2 linked regions of the Methyloferula stellata AR4 genome follow. Each later gene encodes a partner of the first gene's protein in a complex. Links are inferred from orthologs where the notes say so. Each region holds a gene or a part of one and is shown in the gene's direction. Other genes may lie near its edges.

The links.
Region 2: the proteins of accB (region 1) and accD are in contact, whole or in part, in a solved structure (PDB 8UXZ), measured with the Escherichia coli proteins. The link is inferred for Methyloferula stellata AR4 from one-to-one orthologs.

What each region holds. Positions count from the first base shown.
Region 1 is NZ_ARWA01000001.1:3,347,821-3,351,128, forward strand. What follows is about bases 6-2,993. They hold accB (acetyl-CoA carboxylase biotin carboxyl carrier protein), read left to right. Parts: upstream 6-1,256; coding sequence 1,257-1,730; downstream 1,731-2,993. Other genes in these bases: A3OQ_RS0116500 (DsbA family protein), read left to right, coding at 6-536; aroQ (type II 3-dehydroquinate dehydratase), read left to right, coding at 804-1,253; accC (acetyl-CoA carboxylase biotin carboxylase subunit), read left to right, coding at 1,973-2,993. Outside these bases: more of A3OQ_RS0116500, read left to right, coding at 1-5; more of accC, read left to right, coding at 2,994-3,308. UniProt on the Escherichia coli protein: This protein is a component of the acetyl coenzyme A carboxylase complex; first, biotin carboxylase catalyzes the carboxylation of the carrier protein and then the transcarboxylase transfers the carboxyl group to form malonyl-CoA.
Region 2 is NZ_ARWA01000001.1:1,895,545-1,898,756, forward strand. Bases 321-3,212 are described here. They hold accD (acetyl-CoA carboxylase, carboxyltransferase subunit beta), read left to right. Parts: upstream 321-1,280; coding sequence 1,281-2,144; downstream 2,145-3,212. Other genes in these bases: trpA (tryptophan synthase subunit alpha), read left to right, coding at 321-1,028; A3OQ_RS0109335 (bifunctional folylpolyglutamate synthase/dihydrofolate synthase), read left to right, coding at 2,167-3,212. Outside these bases: A3OQ_RS21900 (ATP-binding protein), read left to right, coding at 1-70; more of trpA, read left to right, coding at 192-320.

The sequences.
Region 1 (3,308 bases):
GCCCGCTCTATACGTCGCAAAACCAGGCGGTGATCGGCAACCCGAACGGCAAGGTCACGCTGATCGAGTTCTTCGATTACAATTGCGGCTATTGCAAACATGCCATGGAGGATCTGGCGCGGCTCATGAAGGACAACCCCGACCTTCGCGTGGTGCTGAAGGATCTGCCGATCCTCTCGCCCGGCTCGATCGAGGCCGCGGCGATCGCGGCCGCCGCGCGCAATCAATTCAAGGGCGACAAATTCTGGGAATTTCATCAAAAACTCCTGGGTTCGCGCGGCCCGGTCGGCAAGGCACAGGCGCTCGCCGTCGCCAAGGACCTCGGCGCCGACATGGACAAGCTGAACAAGGATTCCATCGCGCCGAGCGTAAAAGAGGGAATCGACGAAAACGATCAGCTCGCCAAAGGGCTCATGATGAACGGGACGCCGTCCTATGTGATCGGCGGCGAAGTGATCGTCGGCGCCGTCGGCTACGATCAATTGAAGGCGAAACTCGACAATGTCCGCAAATGCGGCAAGGCCGCCTGCTCGTAAAGCCGATCGCGACCGAAGGCCATAGATCGCGCTTTAGGCTGCGGCGCGTCCTGCCCTTGGCTTTACCGCACTGCGGCATTTGTTAAAAAACGGCGCCGTGCCGATTAGAAACCTGGAAAAGGCCGCGTTTTGCCACGGCCGAGGCTTTTCTCATCCAAAGAACCCGGCTAGAGCATGGGCCGCCCTTTCGAAGGGCGGCTTCCCGCCTCCTTCGGACAGCCTCCAGCGCTCGTTTCCAGTAAAATCCACCGACGCGGCTCAAAACGAATGACCAAAACGATCCACGTCCTCAATGGACCCAATCTCAACCTCCTTGGCTCGCGCGAACCGGAGACCTATGGGACCCAGACGCTTGCCGATATCGAGGCGAAATTGGCCGCGATCTGCAAGACGCATGGCGTCGCTCTCCAGTTCCGCCAATCGAACCACGAAGGCGAGCTCGTCACCTGGATTCAGGAAGCAGGCAAGGCCGGAGACCCTATCATCATCAATGCCGGTGCCTATTCGCATACGTCGATCGCCTTGATCGATGCTATCAAGGGCACCAATGCCAAAGTGATCGAAGTGCATCTTTCCAACATTCACGCCCGTGAATCCTATCGTCACCATTCTTTTATATCCGGCGCGGCACGCGGCATCATCATGGGTCTTGGGGCGCTCGGCTACGAGCTCGCCCTCACGGCGATCTTCGCCGATATGGCCAAAAGCGAGAGTTGAGACATGAAGGAGCGGCCGGATACGGATAAAGGACAGGCGCCGGGCGCCGTCGACACGCGCCTCGTCGAAAAGCTGGGCGAGATCGCAACGCGCCTGAACCTCAGCGAGATCGAAATCCAGAATGGCGATTTCGCCATACGCGTGGCGCGCAATTTCGGACCACCTGTCGCGGTCCAGCCAGCCGTCCAGCAGCCTGCCGCAGCCGCAGCCGAACCTGCAGCGTCGGCGCCCAAGCCGGAAAGTGCCGGCACGGTCAAGTCGCCCATGGTCGGAACGGCCTATCGCCGCGCTTCGCCGCAGGCGGCGCCTTTCGTCGAGCTTGGCACCAATGTGAAGGCTGGCGACAAGATTCTGCTGGTCGAGGCGATGAAGACATTCAATGAAATCATCGCGCCCTGCGCCGGAACCGTGATCAGCATTCTGGTCGAGGACGGCCAGCCGGTCGAATATGGTCAGCCGCTGATGGTCATTGAGTGAAGGTCAGGCGCAAGCGGCGGGGTGTTCCTTCTCCCCTTGCGGGAGAAGGTGGCTTGCGAAGCAAGCCGGATGAGGGGTTATGTTTTCTTATCACCCCTCACCCGGTCGGCTCCGCCGACCACCCTCTCCCCCAAGGGGAGAGGGTTGGCGCCCCAGGCTGAAACCGACCAAAATCGCTTCACTCAACTGCCGGACGAACCCGGACCTTTCCCGCTCCGGGATAATGAAATAACCAGTAGGACATGTTCGACAAGATCCTCATCGCAAATCGCGGCGAAATCGCCTTGCGCATCCTGCGCGCCGCCAAGGAACTCGGTATCGCGACCGTCGCCATCCATTCGACGGCCGATGAGGAGGCGATGCATGTGAAGCTTGCCGACGAATCCGTCTGCGTCGGCCCGCCGCCCGCGCGGGATTCTTACCTCAACATTCCCTCGATCCTCGCCGCCTGCGAGATCACCGGCGCCGAAGCGGTTCATCCGGGCTATGGGTTCTTGTCCGAGAACGCCCGCTTCGCCGATATTCTGGCAGAGCACCACATCGCTTTCATCGGTCCCAAGGCCGATCATATCCGCCTGATGGGCGATAAGATCGAAGCCAAGCGCACGGCCATGCGTCTTGGCATTCCCTGCGTGCCGGGCTCGGAAGGCGGCATTACCGACGACAAGGAAGCCCTGCGCATCGCCAAGGATATCGGCTATCCGGTGCTCGTGAAGGCGGCGGCGGGGGGCGGCGGACGCGGCATGAAAGTGGCGCATTCGGCCGATGATCTCTCCTCGGCCCTTGAGACCGCGCGCACCGAAGCGAAGGCGGCCTTTGGCGACGATACCGTCTATCTCGAAAAATATCTCGAACGGCCGCGCCATATCGAAGTCCAGGTGCTCGGCGACGGACGCGGCCATGCGATCCATCTCGGCGAGCGCGATTGCTCGCTGCAGCGGCGGCATCAGAAAGTCTGGGAAGAAGGCCCCTCGCCTGCCTTGAACGATGCGCAGCGGCCCGAAATCGGCGAGATCTGCGCCGCCGCCATGCGCGAGCTTGCCTATGCCGGCGCCGGCACGATCGAGTTTCTCTACGAAGACGGCAAATTCTACTTCATTGAAATGAACACCCGCATCCAGGTCGAGCATCCGGTGACCGAAATGATCACCGGCTTCGATCTCGTCAACGAGCAGATCAAGATCGCGGCGGGCTCGCCGCTGTCGATCACCCAGGACCAAGTGGTACTGCAGGGCCATGCCATCGAATGCCGCATTAATGCGGAACATCCTTCGACCTTTAGGCCCTCGCCCGGCAAGATCACGCATTATCATCCGCCAGGCGGATTGGGCGTCAGGGTCGATAGCGCGGTCTATGCGGGCTATACGATTCCGCCCAATTACGACTCGCTCGTCGGCAAGCTAATCGTGCATGGGCGCAACCGGACCGAAGCCTTGATGCGCCTGCGCCGCGCGCTTGACGAATTCGTCATCGACGGGATCGAGACGACGCTGCCCTTGTTTCGCACGCTGGTCCGCAACGCCGATATTCAGAACGGCTTCTACGACATCCATTGGCTGGAGCGCTTTTTGGCGACAG
Region 2 (3,212 bases), 1.5 Mb from region 1 along the record:
CCAAGATGGTGGAACGTCGCGGAATGAGGTTCGCGAGTGGATTGAGGCGATCGCGGTACGCTTGCACTAATTACTTCTATCTGCATTTGTTACTTTGAACTAACTTACGACAAAGAGCCGGAACCTCGGCGGCTCGACGCGTCTTGGTGCCTCCCCTTCCCCCTTGCCCCCCGCTATGCTAACCCACCCCCATGCCGACCCGGATTGACCAAAGATTTCAAACCCTCAAGGCGGAGGGCCGCGCCGCGCTCGTCACTTTCGTGATGGCGGGGGACCCGGATCTCGCCACGTCGCTCGAAATCCTCACCGCGCTGCCGAAGGCGGGCGCCGATGTGATCGAAGTCGGCATGCCCTTCACCGATCCGATGGCGGACGGCCCGGCGATCCAGCAGGCGGGCCTGCGCGCGCTGCACGCAGGCACGACGCTCGCCAAGGTTCTGACGCTCGTCGCCGATTTCCGGCGCAGCGATGAAGCGACGCCGATCGTGCTAATGGGCTATTACAACCCGATCTATATTTACGGCGTCGCGCGCTTTCTGACCGATGCCAAGGCGGCGGGCGTCGATGGGCTCATCGTCGTCGATCTGCCACCCGAGGAAGACCGTGAGCTTTGCTTGCCGACACTCGAAGCGGGGCTTGCCTTCATCCGTCTCGCGACGCCGACGACCGACGACAAGCGCCTGCCGACTGTGCTCGCGCATACGTCCGGTTTCGTCTATTATGTCTCGATCACCGGCATTACCGGCGCGGCGGTGCCGGATTATAATCAGGTCGCTTCGGCGGTGCGCCGGATCAAGGGCCATACGGATCTGCCGGTCGCCGTCGGCTTCGGCGTGAAGAATGCGCAAAGCGCCGCGGCGATCGCGCGCGAGGCCGATGGCGTCGTCGTCGGCTCGGCCATTGTGGAGGTGTTGCGGGCTTCGCTCGATGCCGACAATAAAGCGACGGGCAAGACGGTCGAGGCGGTGACGTCGCTGGTGCGCGAGATCGCCGAGGGCGTGAAGAGCGCGAAGAGAGAGTTGGCGTGACGTTTGGTCCTGAAAAGTTGGCCCGACTTTTCGGATAGATCATGCGGTAAATAAGAGCATGATCCCGACCCTTCGAGACGCATGCTGCGCATGCTCCTCAGGGTGAGGGGATGCCTTATATGACCAACGCCCTCACCCTGAGGAGCCGCTGAAAGCGGCGTCTCGAAGGGTCGAAGCATCGAAGGGCGAGGGCGCCCAGACTTAGAGGCTCGTAAATTGGCTGAAACTCCAAGACCGAAAACCGAGGTTGCGATGAATTGGATCGCGAATGTGGTTCCGCCGAAGATCCGGTCCTTCCTGCGCCGCGAGACGCCGGAAAACCTCTGGGTGAAATGCCCCGAGAGCGGCGAGCTTGTGTTTCACAAGGATCTCGAAGCCAATCTCTTCGTCGTGCCGGGCTCCGGCTATCATATGCGCATGCCGGCGAAGGCGCGGCTCGGCGCGCTCTATGACGATGCGCATTACGAGGTGATCGCGACGCCGGAGGTGCCGCTTGATCCGCTCAAGTTCAAGGACGTGAAGCGCTATACCGATCGCTTGAAGGAAAACCGCCTGAAGACCAGCACGCCCGACTGCGTGACGGTGACGGCGGGCAAGATCGAAACGATCCCGGTGATCGCGGCGGTGCAGGATTTCGACTTTCTCGGCGGCTCGCTCGGCATGGCGGCGGGCGAAGCTATCGTCACCGGCATGTTGACGGCGGTGCAGCGCAAACTGCCTTTCATCATCTTCACGGCGTCCGGCGGCGCGCGCATGCAGGAAGGCATGTTCTCGCTGATGCAAATGCCGCGCACGACGGTCGCTGTGCAGCGCCTGCGCGCGGCGAAGCTGCCCTATATCGTCGTGCTCACCAATCCGACGACGGGCGGCGTCACGGCGTCTTATGCGATGCTGGGCGATATTCATATCGCCGAACCCGGCGCCGTCATCGGCTTTGCCGGCGCGCGCGTCATCGAACAGACGATCCGCGAAACCCTGCCGGACGGATTCCAGAAGGCGGAATATCTCGAAGCGCATGGCATGGTGGACATGGTCGTCAAGCGCCATGATCTGCGTGCAACCCTCGCGCGGCTCTGCGGATTGCTCACGCAGCCGCATGCCGCGGAAGCTGCGTAAAGAGCGCGGCTAAGGATAATTGATGGATCATTGGGACTCGATCCTTTCGCGTCTTCTATCTCTGCATCCGTTGAAGATCGACCTGTCGCTCGGCCGGATCGAGCGGCTGCTCAAGGATATGGGATCGCCGCAAGAGCGCCTGCCGCCGGTCATCCATGTGGCCGGCACCAATGGCAAGGGCTCGACGATCGCCTTCATGCGCGCGATCCTGGAAGCGGCGGGCAAGGGCGTGCATGTCTATACGTCGCCGCATCTCGTGCGCTTTCACGAGCGCATCAGGCTCGCGCATGAAGGCGGCGGACGGCTTGTCGGCGATGTCGAGCTCGCAGCGGCTTTGACCGATTGCGAGAAGCTCAACAAGGGCCTGCCGATCACCTTCTTCGAGATCACGACGGCGGCGGCGTTCAAGATCTTCAGCGAGCACAAGGCTGATTTTCTGCTGCTCGAAGTCGGCCTCGGCGGACGCATCGATGCGACCAATGTCATCGCGCATCCGGCGGCGACCACGATCACGCCGGTCTCCTTCGATCATCCGGAATATCTGGGCTTCACGGTCGAGAAGATCGCTTATGAGAAGGCGGGTATCTTGAAGGCGGGCGCGCCCGCCGTGTTCAGCACGCAGCAGGAGGATGCGCTCGCCGTGCTCGAACGCGAGGCGCTGCGCATCGGCGCGCCTTATTGGGTCGCCGGACAGGATTATACGGGGCGCGAGGAAAACGGCCGGCTGATCTACGAGGATACCGACGGCTTGCTCGATCTGCCGCTGCCGCGGCTTCCGGGCCGGCATCAATATAATAATGCAGCGGCGGCTATCGCGACTTTGCGCCGCCTCAATCTTGATCTGCCGGTCGAGGCCTTCGAGAAGGGCATGACACAGGCGCAATGGCCGGCGCGGCTGCAGCATCTCACGAAAGGCGAGGTGGTGGATCTCGCGCCGGAAGGTGCCGACATTTGGCTCGACGGCGGCCATAATGAAGATGGCGGCCGCGTGCTGGGCCAGGCCATGGCGGATTTCGAAGATAAGGTGCCGCGCCCGCTGATATTGATTTGCGGGACCTTGGCATCGAA